One region of the Paenibacillus vortex V453 genome, then DNA from elsewhere that is predicted to be linked to it. Evidence: riboswitches for the same ligand, from Rfam matches in the RefSeq annotation. Region 1 holds a riboswitch; the other holds the start of a gene.
What was found. Region 1 has a riboswitch for FMN ahead of PVOR_RS07645 (DMT family transporter). Riboswitches for the same ligand answer to the same signal wherever they lie in the genome.
Positions count from the first base shown of each region.

Region 2: it holds a riboswitch for FMN, as region 1 does, so the genes downstream of both, ribD (bifunctional diaminohydroxyphosphoribosylaminopyrimidine deaminase/5-amino-6-(5-phosphoribosylamino)uracil reductase RibD) here and PVOR_RS07645 (DMT family transporter) in region 1, are expected to answer to the same signal.

Region 1 covers NZ_ADHJ01000014.1:162,377-169,694, reverse strand. Annotated here, with positions in the region: gene PVOR_RS07655 (hypothetical protein) at 1-963, opposite strand, end outside; gene PVOR_RS07650 (RNA polymerase sigma factor) at 1,026-1,568, opposite strand; gene PVOR_RS07645 (DMT family transporter) at 1,783-2,766, opposite strand; FMN riboswitch at 2,909-3,077, opposite strand; gene PVOR_RS07640 (hypothetical protein) at 3,277-3,663, opposite strand; gene PVOR_RS07635 (choice-of-anchor I domain-containing protein) at 3,908-7,318, opposite strand, start outside.
Region 2 covers NZ_ADHJ01000020.1:11,729-19,046, reverse strand. Annotated here, with positions in the region: gene PVOR_RS11885 (bifunctional 3,4-dihydroxy-2-butanone-4-phosphate synthase/GTP cyclohydrolase II) at 1-768, opposite strand, end outside; gene ribE (riboflavin synthase) at 814-1,482, opposite strand; gene ribD (bifunctional diaminohydroxyphosphoribosylaminopyrimidine deaminase/5-amino-6-(5-phosphoribosylamino)uracil reductase RibD) at 1,510-2,610, opposite strand; FMN riboswitch at 2,996-3,178, opposite strand; gene PVOR_RS11870 (acyl-CoA thioesterase) at 3,405-3,800, shown strand; gene PVOR_RS11865 (peptidylprolyl isomerase) at 3,884-4,315, opposite strand; gene lysA (diaminopimelate decarboxylase) at 4,535-5,866, opposite strand; gene PVOR_RS11855 (spore germination protein) at 5,984-7,318, opposite strand, start outside.

The DNA.
Region 1 (7,318 bases):
TTTAATATCCAGATCCCCCAGAAAAACGAGGTTATTCTTGCTGTCCAGATTATACAGCCACTGAAACCCGCTCTCTGTAGTACTTGTGGAACTAGCATGAAGTCTTGTTACGGAGCCGTCCACGGCAGTCACCTTAACCTCCGGCGTATATTCCGGTAGTTTATCCAGCTTACCATCCGTACGCTTGCCTTCAATGGCCACACCGATGGAAGAAACATGAATTGTGCTGAGAGACAGTGCCTCCTCACCTTCATGGATCGCCTGATTCAGATTCAACTCTCTTTCCTTGCCGGCAGAAATAGTAAATTGAACATCCCATGGCCCATCAACAGCTTGAGTAGCGTCCGCGGCCGTGATTCGATCAGCTGTGATCCGTGCCTTTAACCCTTCGAGGTCATTCATCGCATCCATCTCAAATACGCCGACCAGCTTTTTGTTATCGTCCACAAGCTGCTGTGCCACCATATAACTCACATCATGTTCCGCTTTCAGTTCAAGTCCGGGTATCGATGCACCCACGGGGAATGGCTTACCATCCTCCTTCGTGAAGCTGACTACCAAATAACCGCTGTTGCCGACATAAACGCCTTCTTCAACAATCATGCTTACCCCCGACACGGTATCCTTCCCTTGTATAGGTGATCGTTCATCTTCCGCAATGGACGCGGATGGACCGAAGAACTGCTTCAAGCTATCCATGTATTGGCTCGCAAAAGCGGTCGTGCTAAGTATCATGATCATCGCGGCAGCGATAACGATACTGGCTTTATATTTTTTCACTTTCCTGTTTTTCAACACTATCGTTTCCTCCTCTTGAATATGATTCATCGCTCGGTTCTTGATCCGTTCCATACTGATCTGCTCCGTCAACTCGCGTTCCTCATCCTCCGTAAGGAGGAGATTATCCAGATTCTGATTGTCGATATTGGCCATAATATCTACAATTCGCCGCTTCACTTGCATCCATCCCCTTTCGTTATCGATTTAAAGCTTCACTTCTATAGACACCATCCTGCATAGAAATCCTACGGATTCTCGGTTTCATAATGAATGCGCAGTTTGTCCCTTGCCCGGCGAATCCGCGCGGTGACGGCTTTCTCCTGCATATTCAGCCTGCTTGCAATGTCGCGGATTTTCTCCAAATAGAAATACCTGCGGATGAATATTTCGCGATCAGGTTCGCCCATCCCCTGCACCATGCCGCTTATCGTTTCTTTCTCCTGCCGCAGAATAGCCAATGCCTCGGCAGAGGGACATGAAACTGCATCATCTTCCAATTCAGATTCAATGATACGCTGTCTTTTTCGCAATGCATTCAGGGTATGATTACGTGCGGCTATGGCCAGATAAGGCCTGAGACTATCCCCGCGCAGAATGATTTTGGGCCCGTCTGTCCACAGCCTGATGAGTACATCACCGGCTATTTCCTCCACATCGTAGGAATTAAACCGCCCACCTGCCACCTTAGCGACCACCGCGGCTATGTAGCGTGAATAGCGCTCAACCAAAGTTTCAAAACATTGCAGATCTTTCCTTGCAAGCCCATCCAACAATGTCCGATCCTCCATGGATCCTCCCCCCTTAATCATCTCTTTTGGTGAACCCAGCCCCATAGATCAGGTGCTACTATATAAGACACCTATAATTCTAAAAACCCTACACACCTTTCGAAAAAATGATCCTTTCACAGGACGACCAACCCAATGGAATAACTTTGTCACGACAAAAAAAGCCGATCCATTTCGGATCAGCTTTTCTGCAAGCACATATGAAATTACTCCATTACTGTAATGAAGGAGAAGCCTCGGATTGTTGTCTCGATATAATAAACAGCACGATCCAGATCAACAGGAAGCCCAGGAGCTGCGGACCTGTTACAACCTGCTGGAATACGATCCAGTTGATGAGCACGCCTACCATAGGGAAACTCAATTCAGCGAGTGTCGCTACAGAGGCTTTGGTCGTAGTCAGCCCTTTATAATACACAAGCAAGCTTAGAAGACCTGGCAGCAGTGCCTGACCGATAAGATTCAAGGATACCAGGGCAAAGTCGCCTGTACCCCATGCCGGCATATTCCATGCAGCGCCCTCGCTCCACGTAATGACGGTCAGAAGGGGCAGTGCCAGCACAAAGCGCAGCGAGGTTACCGTCTCGTACTTCAGCTTGCCTACCATCAGGCGTCCCATCACCGTTGAACCGCCCCACAAGGCTGCTGCGCCTAATGACAAGAGGCTGCCTACCTGAATAAATTCATTCCAATGTCCAATGGGCAGGGTTAAACCGAAGGTCAGCAAATACGTACCTGCCAGAGCAATCACGAGTAAAATCCCGAAATGACGGGGGAGCTTCTCCTTAAGCAGCAAGCTGGCCAGTATAATGGCAAATAGCGGCTGCAGCTTCTGAAGAAGCAGGACGGCATTCAGATTGCCGCTCGACAGTCCCATCGTAAACAAGACGGTAGCCAATGCCGAGCCACCCCAAGAGATGAACAGCAGTGCACCAACATGATTCCATCCAAGCCCCTTTAACTCCATGCGGTTCTTCCATAATACAGGAATAGCTATCAACGAAATAAATAGACGTGTTCTAAGCAACACAATCTGAGCAGAAGTCAGATTCTTCAGCAGAATGACCCGGAATAAAGGATCAACGCCCCACAGGGCGGCTCCCAAAACGACGAGCCAAAACCCTCCCTTAAAACGTCGGCTTGCCTGTGTGTCGGAATCGTAGGGTTTAACCTCGACTCCGGTATTAACATTACTCATCTTGCCCTCTCCTGTCTTGAATACGGAGGTCTTGCTAGCAGAAAGCCCCCGTAGACGACATGTGTCGACATATACGGGGGCTGATCAAACAAGCCTACTGTGAAACGGATGTATTCCTATCCCGTTCCACAGCAAACTCATCTTTGATCTTCTCCCATCCGGACTTTACCGTCGGCCTTGGATTTGCACCAAGTCAGTCGCTGCATTCATATTAATACCAGAACGTAGCGAGTCGCGGGCTGAGGTTCGTTCATGTTAAGGAACGAACCATCACCGCCGGTTAGGAATTTCACCTTACCCCGAAGATCCATATTCATGTTTTATTTGGTAACGCATTAATTAACCAATAATTCCTATGAGCTTAGTCGATATATTGAAATTATAACATGAATGGTTTCATGTAAATACATCTATTTTCAAAATAAATGATTTTCGCTCCGGATTCAATGAGAAATCTCACATTCAACTAATCTTACTGAGAATTATACAGCAAGTATCAATTAGTTACCACTATGATTTTTTGCCATTTTCCCGTGATGTCTCGAATACGGCTCCAGCTATAATCCCTGCAGCACCCGCCTGAAGGTTCAACAGATGGAGTGCCTCCTTCGTATTCAGACTCATTCCGCCCGTTTGAGGCAAAGGCGCCAAGAGATGAGATGAATCGGCGGCAGCCTCATCCTTGTACTGCTTCGTTTCGCTTAACAATATCTTGCTCCCATTCGATTGAACGATGTATTGGCGCAAATAGCCGCCTTCCCTTACCGTCACAAGCCTGCCTTTGTTCTCTTCTTCTTTCTTGTTCTTCTGAAAGATCTCTTCAAACCCTTCCTGCCCCGGCTTTGCGATCTTCAGCCGGGCAGAATTCCAGCTCGTATAGTCGGATTCGATACGCATATGGCCACATCCTTATCAGCTTATTCATTCACTGATATTATCGGTGACTTGGCGCTTCTGTTTAATTCATGGCAGCGCTGACCTTCACCGCAGGACAAGATCGCGCTTCAATACACGGACAACGTCAATAATTTCACAGCAGTAATAGACTGCTCCTGTGTTTGATGCTGTACGAAAAGACCGTCCTTAAGGCTCATAGAGAGCCTTAAGGACGGTCTTGTGGTTGCATGACTTCAGTTTGATTCTAGTCCATCCATTGGAGCTGGACCAGAGCACGGTTCAAAACCAGCGCCGCTTGAGCGCGGGTAACCGAGTCGAGGGCCCCATAGTTGCCACGGTGGTCACCCTGCACAATGCCTTGATCTGCCAAGCGACCGATATTTGCCGCCGCCCAGGCCGGTATGGAAGCTTGATCCTTGAATCTGTTAACAGCGTCCGTACCCTTGCCAGCTGGAGCAGATGGACTCACCGCCTCCATCGCACGGGTCAGCATCACGGCCATCTCGGCACGCGTCATGCTGGCGTTTGGCGAGAAGGCTCCTCCATTACCGCCTTCAATAATACCGTAGAGCGAGGCCGCACCAATCTCGCCAGCATAAGCGGCGTCATCACGGACATCCTTGAACTTCCCGCTCTCGATTACAGGACTGAGGCCCATGGCGCGTACCAGCATAGCTGTAAATTCGGCACGCGTGATCTCTCTGCCAGGCGCATATGCATTCGCATTCACTCCGTTCACGAGCAGTTTGGAGGCCATGGATTCAATCTGTTCCTTCGCCCAGTGACCATCAAGATCCGTAAACGTCTTCTTGAACTGCAGCAGCGTATAGATGCCGTTCCCGGCATGCTTCACTTCCATGGCAGGTTTACCGTTCCATGTGGTCTTTACAGCCGGAACAAATCGGAAGATCCCTGCTGCATCATCATAGATCACGGCTGTAACGGAATCTGAATTCGCTCCTGCCGGAAGCGGTAAAATCCGGCTGACCATCTTCTTCCCGAAATCTTTCACTTCTTGCTCTTGCCCCTGTGCTCCAACGGCAACACCGAACTTGACGGCTGTACCGTTCACCGGAGCTGCACCCATGGAAGCTGCCTTGCGTGACATATCGTTTGCCATCTCGGCGCCAATCGGACTCACAGATACTTTCACCTGAAGGCTGCTTGAACCCTGTGTCTGCTTCAATGCTCCATCCAGATTCAGCGCTGCCAGTGGAAGACGGTAAGCGCCAAGAGCGGTTTCCACAACCACGACTGCTTGCTCATTCTGTTCCACCGCTTGAATCAGCCATGCAGCCGGTATGGCCGCTTCTGCAGCGCCGGTCAGGTCGGAAGCCCGAATCACAAGCTCCTGCTGACCACTGGCTGACAATCCGGCAACGGCTTTCTTCCAGGCTGCTTCATTAACGGTAATCTGAGCCGTTGACCCACCGGAGACGTCGATCTTGAGATCATCGCCTGTCATCACGTTCGCTGCTGAATTGCCACCGGTCGAAGGAGACGTTGGCCCGGTTGTTGGCGGTGTGACAGAACCGCCGCCTCCCGATCCGCCTGATCCTGTGCCAGGCTCTGGCGACGACCCGCCATCACCAGGGTTTGCCGGTTTCTTCTGCTCGATAATCCGTCCCTCTACCTTAGGCGATACGGTTCCGCCCAACTTCGTTACATACTCCATAAAAATTTCGTAATCCGGATAGCCCAGATCCTCGTTGTATTTCCCTTCGGCAATCGCGTCGGCAAAGGATTTGTATCCATCCCCGCCCTTGGCCACAAAGCTGTTCGTAGCCATGCGGTACGTCTCCGACAGTACCAGAGGTTTGTAACTTCCGTCCTTCATAATCTGAACATCAAACACTTTGTTTCCAGCCGGTGCCGTTGAATCCCACTTGAATTTCATGCCGGCGATTTGCGGGAATTTACCCGGCAAATCCGTCAGCTTGGCACCGCTGATTCCATTCTCAAGTCCGTCCTTCAACTGCTGGCCTGTAACATCCAGTACAAACAGGGTATTTCCGAAAGGCATCACCGTACGCAGTTCGCCCATCGTGATTTCACCTTCGTCGATGGCGGCGCGGATACCACCACCGTTCATTAGAGCCACATCGGCATTTTTAAGCTCTTTGGCTTTTGCCAGCATGCCGTCAGCGATGAGATTGCCCAGATTTGTCTCCTTGGAACGGACATTCTCGCGATTCCCGTCAAGCACGACTGCTGCAATACCGACAACCTGCTTCATCAGCTCTTCCAATTCCGCTTTATAAGGATCCAGCATGTCCTTGGCCTGCGTATCTTCTGCTACCGTATTGTCAACAGGGATCAACTTGCCGCCAAGCTCGCCTTCCCCAACGAGGACAACGCCGTTGTTGTCAAATTGCAGATCTACCCGGCCCAAGAATTTGCCCCATTCATTGGCTTGCACGATAACCGTTGGTGTCTGGTGATCGTTGTCGATAACCACTTCCGGTGCATTCAGCGTTGTATGGGTATGACCGCCAACGATGAGGTCAATGCCTTCAACAGCCTTCGCAAGCTCCTGGTCCCTTGCGTAACCAAGGTGGGAAAGGGCGATGATTTTGTTAAGTCCATCCTTCTCCATAGCTTCCACCGTAGCCTGAGCGGAAGTCACCGCATCCTTGAATATAACGTCTTTACCCGGGCTGGAGGTTTCAGCCGTATCTTCGGTCGTTAATCCGAACACCCCTACCTCCTGACCGTCAACCAGCAGGGTCACATAAGGATACACCCCACTGTTGGCCGTCGTTTTCGGTTGCCGGGTGTCGATCAACGCCGGATTTTTAAGCAAGTTCGAAATGTTGATATCCCGGCTCAGGTCCACGTTAGCGCTAACCAGCGGGAATTGTGCCTTGCTCACGAAATCTGCAAGCGCCTGGGTCCCTTGGTCGAACTCATGGTTTCCGAACGTCATGGCATCATAGCCCATGTAGTTCATGAAGGCCAGATCGGCCAATCCGAACCATTTGGTGAAATACAGATCGCCCGAGAATACATCCCCTGCATCCAGCAGCAGGTTGTTTCCGCCCTCGCTGCGCACTTGCTCGACCAGCGTTGCCCGTCTGGCCACTTCACTCAGATGTGCATGGGTATCGTTAGTATGCATGACCGTCAGCTTCCATGGCTCGTCTACGGCCGAACCATCCGTAACCCGGACGGGTACTTCCGCTGCACCGTAACCGTCCTTGCTTAGGACGGTGATCACGGCTTCACCCACGGACAGTGGCGTTACCAGTCCGTTCTGATCCACGGTGGCTACCGCTTCATCGGTAGAGCTCCAGACGAGCTCTGTTGAACCGCCTTGAGTCGGTTCAACCGTCGCTTGCAGCTGCGCCTTGGCACCGCCTGCAGCCAGTGTCAGCGAAGACTTATCCAGCGAGATTCTACTAACTTTGAGCTCCAACAGAGCTACAGTTCCGCTAACCTCGTTGGCAACCAGCAGCAAGGGACGTCCTGTCGGACTGTCGAAAGCCGATATAAAGTCCAATCCCTCCGGACCGGAGTCCGAGGTAATGCCGGCTGTAAAATCGCGTGTGTTGATATAGTTCAGGAATGTCGGAGCCGACGGATCACTTACGTCATATGTCATAACTCCGCCAATACGCTCCAGTCCGACAAAGGCCAGTGTTTTCTGCCCTACCTT
Region 2 (7,318 bases), on a different contig from region 1:
CACACGCACCAGGACAGGCTCGCTGCCGTCAATCTCCCCTTTCACCAAGGCAATATGCTCTTTATTGTCCACATCGTTGGTATAGGCAACAGCCTGGAACACGCCGAAATCGGTAGGCATCCGTACAGATACCTCTCGCTGGACAAGCTTTTCCTTCTCATTGCGGTAATGAATCAGATCCTTGATGCTGATCAGCTTCAAGTCATGTTTCTTGGCAATCTCCACCAGATCCGGAAGTCGTGCCATTGTACCGTCCTCCTTGATCACCTCACAGATGACCCCGGCAGGATAGGACCCGCTTAATCTGGCAAGATCTACAGCAGCCTCTGTATGGCCGGCCCGGCGAAGGACTCCGCCGTCTTTGGCTATAAGGGGAAACATATGCCCCGGTCTGCGAAAATCAGCCGCGGTTGCGCTTGAATCCATGATGCCCCGAACGGTCACGGACCGTTCATAAGCGGAGATGCCTGTCGTGGTATGCTTATGATCAATAGAAACCGTAAAGGCCGTTCCATGATAGTCCGTGTTCTGGGTAACCATCGGTTTAAGATCAAGCTCCTGTGCCCGGGACTGCGTCATCGGCAGACATACCAGCCCCCGGCCTTCTGTAATCATGAAATTAATGACTTCCGGAGTTGCCTTGTCGGCAAGTGCGATGAAGTCCCCTTCATTCTCACGGTCTTCATCGTCTACTACAATGACAACCTTGCCTTCCTTCAAATCTGATAACGCCTCTTCGATGGTATGAAATGAAAAGCGCTCTTCCATTGCTACTCCTCCTTCTTCTCATGGAGATACCTGTATGAATATCAGCTAGGCAAATCCATGCTCGGCAAGGTAATCCCTGCTGATTCCCGGGTTCGGCCCACGTCTGCTGCCCGCACCCTCCGAGCCGTAATGCAGCAAGTGGTCCACATATTTACCAAGAATGTCGCATTCGATATTAATCGTATCGCCCGCTTTTTTATAGGCCAGCACAGTCTCGGCCAGCGTGTGGGGGATGATGGAAACCGTAAAGGAGGAATCCGTTGTTTTCACAACGGTCAAGCTGATTCCATCCAGTGTAACCGAGCCTTTGGGGATGATGTATTTAAACAAGTCATCTTGCGAAGGTGCAATCTCATAGACCACCGCATTCTGATCAGCCTGCACGCTGCGAATCACGCCGACTCCATCCACATGTCCCTGGACGATGTGGCCCCCGAATCTGCCTCCGGCCGCCATTGCCCGTTCAAGATTCACCTTTCCACCTGGTTGAAGCTCCTTAAGGTTGGTATTTCTATAGGTTTCCGGCATCACGTCAACCGTAAATATCCCTCGATCTATCGTCGTTGCAGTCAAGCATACGCCATTGACCGAAACGCTGTCACCCAGCTTCAAATCCTCCATGATCCGGCTGGCCGAAATGCTCAGCAGCATGGCTTCGCCTTTGCGGCCAATTCGCCTCATCTCACCTATTTCCTCAACCAATCCCGTAAACACAGGCTTCCCTCCTTCCTTCCCGATGTCTTACATCCAGACCGGAATGCCGGTGATGTAAATATTGTCGCCCAGTCTTTTACTTTCAAGCCCTGTCAGCACGATGGCTTGGTTCATTTGCTCATAACCGCTAAACATGAAATTCCCCGGAGCATCGTACCCTCCAATGATTTTTGGGGCAATAAACTGGATAAGCCGATCCACAAGCTTCTGTTCCAGCATGGCGCCGTTCAGTGTGCCGCCTCCTTCAAGCAGAATCGAGGAAATGCCCATCTGGCCGAGCTTCGCTATGGCCGCCTTCAGATCAACGCGCGGACCTTCCCCGCATGGGATCACTTGAATTCCCCGCTCCTCCAGCAATGTCCGCTTGCCTTCATCTGCCTGCTCCGTTGTCAAAATCCATGTGGGCGCCGTTCCGTCCGATACCACATGACTATCAAGCGGCATTCGCAGGCTGGAGTCCACAATGATCCTGACCGGATGCAGCCCTCCAACACTCAGTCTCGTTGTCAGGCTTGGATTGTCCGCAATAACCGTGGACACCCCGACCATAATGCCTTGATGACGATGACGAAGTGTGTGAACTAGCTCCCTGGATTCTTCGCTCGATATCCACTTGCTGTCACCGGTTTTCGATGCAATCTTGCCATCCAACGTGCTTGCTGTCTTCAACGTGACGAACGGCTGACCCGTCGTAATGAATTTAATGAAGGCTTCGTTTAAGCGAAGCGCACGTTCTCTCAAGATCCCTGTCACGACCTCGATTCCGGCTGCCCGCAGCATCTGGATGCCTTTGCCCGCAACGAGCGGATTCGGGTCCTCACACGCCACGACCACCCGCTTGACCCCTTCGGCGATCAACCTTTCGCTGCAAGGAGGTGTCGCTCCGTAGTGGCTGCAAGGCTCCAGCGTCACATACACCGTGCTGCCAGCCGCTTTGGTTCCGGCCATGTTCAAAGCATGAATCTCGGCGTGCGGGGTTCCACGCTCCAGATGGGTTCCCACTCCTGCAAGCGCACCATTCTTCACAATGACACAGCCGACAACCGGGTTGATACCCGTCTGTCCTTGAGCACGTTCGGCCAGGTCCAGTGCAAGTGACATATAGAATTCATCGTTGACGATATCCATGGTACACATGGGCCCCCTCTCACAACCTCCATAAAAAATAAAGTGATCGATGTACATTCCACATTGTTAGACTGCAGTTAGCAGTAATTGGTCTTTCGATATCATAAAAGCCCCTGTTTCAAAGGGGGCATACTCTCTGATATCTAAAAAAGCCCTGCTTCAGATTCAGAAGAATCCGGAACAGGGCTTGATAGAAGTTAAAGGATGACAAGGTAAATAACCGTCATGAACGCAGGTTTTGCCTACAACAAACAACTCAAAGCCATACACAGCGACAACAAATAATCGCCAAAGCCTGCTTTGATTCGCATGTGAAAACCTGCACATAACGCATGTCACGATCTGTGCATAGACACGACTGCACTTGCTGCCGCCAATGTGTCTTTCACTCCTTCTCCCATCCAGACTATACTGTCGGTCCCGGATTTGCACCAGGTCCACCGCATACGGTGTCATTCACACACGTATCCGGGTCACGGACTAAGATGCAGTCATTGGCTAACATTACGTTAAGCCCACTGCATTCATCACCGCCGGTAGGGAATTTCACCCTGCCCCGAAGGATTAAACTTATGAAGTTGTTTTATCTTATGATGAATCTTATCACCACCTTTTAAAAATTGCAAGGAAAAACCACTAACTTTTTTTAAGTCACATAACTTTAATATCCATTTCCCATGACCTGCTGTTTTCTTAAATGATGCGCTGGGAGCAGGAGTATCCTGTCGTAAGAGAGAACATAATTGATGGATAAACATGAGGTATTGATCTCTGTTAAAAAGGAGCAAACAACGATGAAAACATCCCTGGACATCATCGTCCGACCTACGGAAATTGACGTCAATGGACATGTAAACAATGCTAAATACCTGGAGTATCTCGAATGGGGCCGAGAAGAATGGTACGAGGCTGGGGACCTCCGGTATGACGTGCTAAAACAACTCGGTGTCCAAACCGTAACCGTCAACATTAATATCAATTATCGCAAGGAGTGCAGTCAAGGCGATCGGTTGACCATCTCGACCGAGCCGAAATCTGTCGGACGGACGAGTTATGTCATGCTGCAGCAGATCCACAACAAGGAAGGTGAACTGTGTGCAGATGCAGAGGTAACCAGTGTAGCCATGGATCCCCATACTCGCAAAAGCAGATCAGTTCCGGAGGAGCTTCGCAGATTATTTCCTTCGTAATCCGCATCCCCGATTTTCTAATTACCATCATCATAAAAACAGGCACACCCTAAGGTGCGCCTGTCCAATCCGGAAGCTAACAATTACGCTTCGTATACTTCTACTTTTTCCATTTTGTCGCGGCCCTTGAATGCATCCACGTACTCCATGCCTTCCACAACTTTACCAAACACAGTATGCTGACCGTCCAGATGCGGCTGCGGCTCGTAGCATACATAGAACTGGCTGCCGCCTGTGTTACGGCCTGCATGCGCCATAGCCAAGCTTCCACGCTCATGTTTGTTAGGGTTAATCTCACAGTTGATGGTATAACCCGGACCGCCGGCACCTGTTCCTTGCGGACAGCCGCCTTGAGCGACAAAGCCAGGGATTACGCGATGAAATACAAGGCCGTTATAAAAACCGGAGTTAGCCAATTTCTCAAAGTTGGCTACCGTGTTCGGCGCCTCGTTCTCAAACAGATCAAGCAATACCTCTTTACCGTTTTCCAGTGTGATCTTCGCTTTTTTTGCCATATAGGTGTATCTCCTTCCGTTATTAGACCGCTTCAGTAGTTTTGTTACATAATGCATTTTATAGTTTACTATGAATTGAGCCTCGAAGCAAAATGAACTTGTCCTCGCGCACCCGCCCTGTCGAGCTGAACAGGCACACCAAAGAGCCCTGACCGCAGCCCTGAGGCATTGGCGGGCCCTCTGATGGAATGGCTTTTCATATCTAACTGAGGTGATTATTTAGCTCGTTACGGTTTCTTTTGCCACATTCGCAGGCACGATGTCGTTACTGATGATGTCTGCAAGCGACTCGCGGCGTACGACCAGATTGCTCTGGCCATCCTTCACAAATACGACTGCCGGCTTGCGGATACGGTTGTAGTTGCTTGCCATAGAGTAGTTGTAGGCACCTGTACAGGATACAGCCAGCAAATCACCTGTCTCTACCTTCGGAAGATCCAGATCCCAGATGAGCATATCCCCGCTCTCACAGCATTTGCCAGCGATGGACACGGTTTCTTCAACCTTATCGTTAGCACGGTTGGCAAGCACTGCTTCATATTTCGATTCATACAACGCCGGACGAGGATTGTCCGTCATCCCGCCATCTACGGCAACATATTTGCGTACGCCTGGAATATCCTTGCTTGTGCCCACCGTGTACAGCGTGGTGCCTGCATCGCCAACGATGCTCCGGCCCGGCTCCACCCAAATTTCAGGAAGCTCGGAACCCAGACCAGCAAAGTGAGTTTTCACCGCATCCGTAATCGCTTTTACATACTGGGATACTTGAAGCGGAGTGTCTCCATCCACATAACGGATACCAAACCCGCCGCCAAGATTTACAACCTTGAACACAACGCCCAAGCCTTCTTTTACAGAAGAAGCAAACTCGGCAACACGCTGAACGGCCATCTGGAAGCCTTCCACCTCAAAAATCTGGGAGCCGATGTGGGAATGAATGCCCATCAAGTTAATGTTCCCTTGTGCTTCTGCAAGCTTTACCGCTTCATATGCGGAGCCGTTACCGATATCAAAACCAAACTTGGAGTCGGTTTGACCTGTGGAGATATACTCATGCGTATGAGCCTCAACACCCGGTGTCACGCGAAGCAGAATGTTAACGGTGCGGTTCTTCTCGGCTGCAATGGCCTGCAGCATGTGCAGTTCAATCACGTTATCCACTACAAAACAGCCGATATGTGCATCAAGCGCCATTTCAATCTCTTCCGGCGTCTTATTGTTCCCGTGGAAATGAATCCGTTCCGCAGGAAATCCTGCTTGCAGCGCTGTGTACAGCTCGCCATCGGAAACCACGTCAAGCGACATGCCTTCCTCATCCGCCAAGCGGCACATAGCCATGACGCAAAACGCCTTGCTTGCATACGCGACTTGGAATTTCAACCCGGAAGCATTGAATGCCTCGATATATTCCCGACAGCGGTTGCGCACCGACTGCTCGTCTACAATATATAGTGGTGTTCCATATTGAGCTTTCAAATCGGATGTGTCGCACCCGCCGATTTCCAAATGCCCCTGATCGTTGATCTTACTTGTACCGTGTAAAAACATGCTTACAATTCCTCCGATCCATTGTTTCAAAATAGGATAACCGAATAATTGTTCACAGTATAGCAGACAACGTAAGCGAAGCAAAATGGATTTTTCAACACAACATTTGTGTTATTGTTAATGCTCTCCTCGCGGATTCATGTCAGAGCCCATTTTTGTGTTGTCACGGGTTTTATTGATAGCCGGCCTTCTTCTGGACATCAGCAGCGGTTTCCGGAATAAAATTTCGCCCATTGCTTTTGCACTAAATGGTATGAATGGCCACAGGTAAGAGGAGTTGTAGGAGCGGTGGGTGGTCAGAATCAAGATCAGAAGTGTGGTCCCTATGACAAAGCCCTTTGCTCCAAACAAGGCCGTGGCAATCAGCAGAATCAGTCTGACCATCCGGTTGGCAAGCCCCAGCTCGTAACTCGGGGTCGCATACATCCCGATGGTCGCAACCGCCATATACAGAACGACCTCGTTGACAAACAATCCGGTTTTAACCGCGATATCGCCAACCAAAATGGCAGCGATCAACCCCATCGCCGAGGCCAGCGGCGTCGGCGTATGAACGGCAGCGAGCCGCAGCAGGTCCACACCGAACTCAACGATCAGAAACTGCATAATAATCGGAATTTCCGTATTCTTCTGCGGACCGAGGATGTCCAGTCCGGGTGGCTTCATTTCCGGATGGATCACCAAGAGCATCCACAACGGCAGCAGGAACATGGATGCAAATATACCAATAAAGCGTATCCAGCGGAGATACGTTCCCATAAACGGGGTCTGTCGGTTCTCCTCGGCATGCTGACAGAGATCGAGGAACGTGGTCGGCATAATCATCACACTCGGAGAAGTATCCACCATGACCACGATCCGGCCTTCGAGGAGATGCGAGGACACTACGTCAGGCCGTTCAGAATACCTGACAAGCGGATAGGGGTGCCATCCCTTGTTCACAATCGCTTCCTCCAGCTGCTTATCGCCTAGGGGCAATCCTTCCAAATCCACTTCCTCGATTTTATTGCGAATAGCCTCAACTTGGGTGCGGTCGACTATGTCATCGATGAAGACCAGACTGACGTCCGTTCTCGTCCGCCTTCCCACTTTGATGATCTCCACGTGCAGTCCGGGATCACGAACCCGTCTCCTGACCAGATTCACGTTGGTCACAAGCGTCTCCGTAAACCCGTCCCGGGCGCCTCGAACGACACGTTCGACCGCAGGCTCTTCAAGTCCCCGAACCGGATATTTCCGGGTGTCCAGGATGATGGCGGAATGGGCATCCTCGATGAACAGGGCGCATAGGCCCGAGAGAACCTCGTCAATTACCTTGCTGAGCCTCGTATCCCGTTCCACCTGGACATGAGGAATATATCGGTTCATCATTTCGTTCAGCGCCTGGTTGTTTACGTCCTCAGGCTTCAGGTACGTCAATCGGGTTAATATTTCCGTCACCACCATATCGTT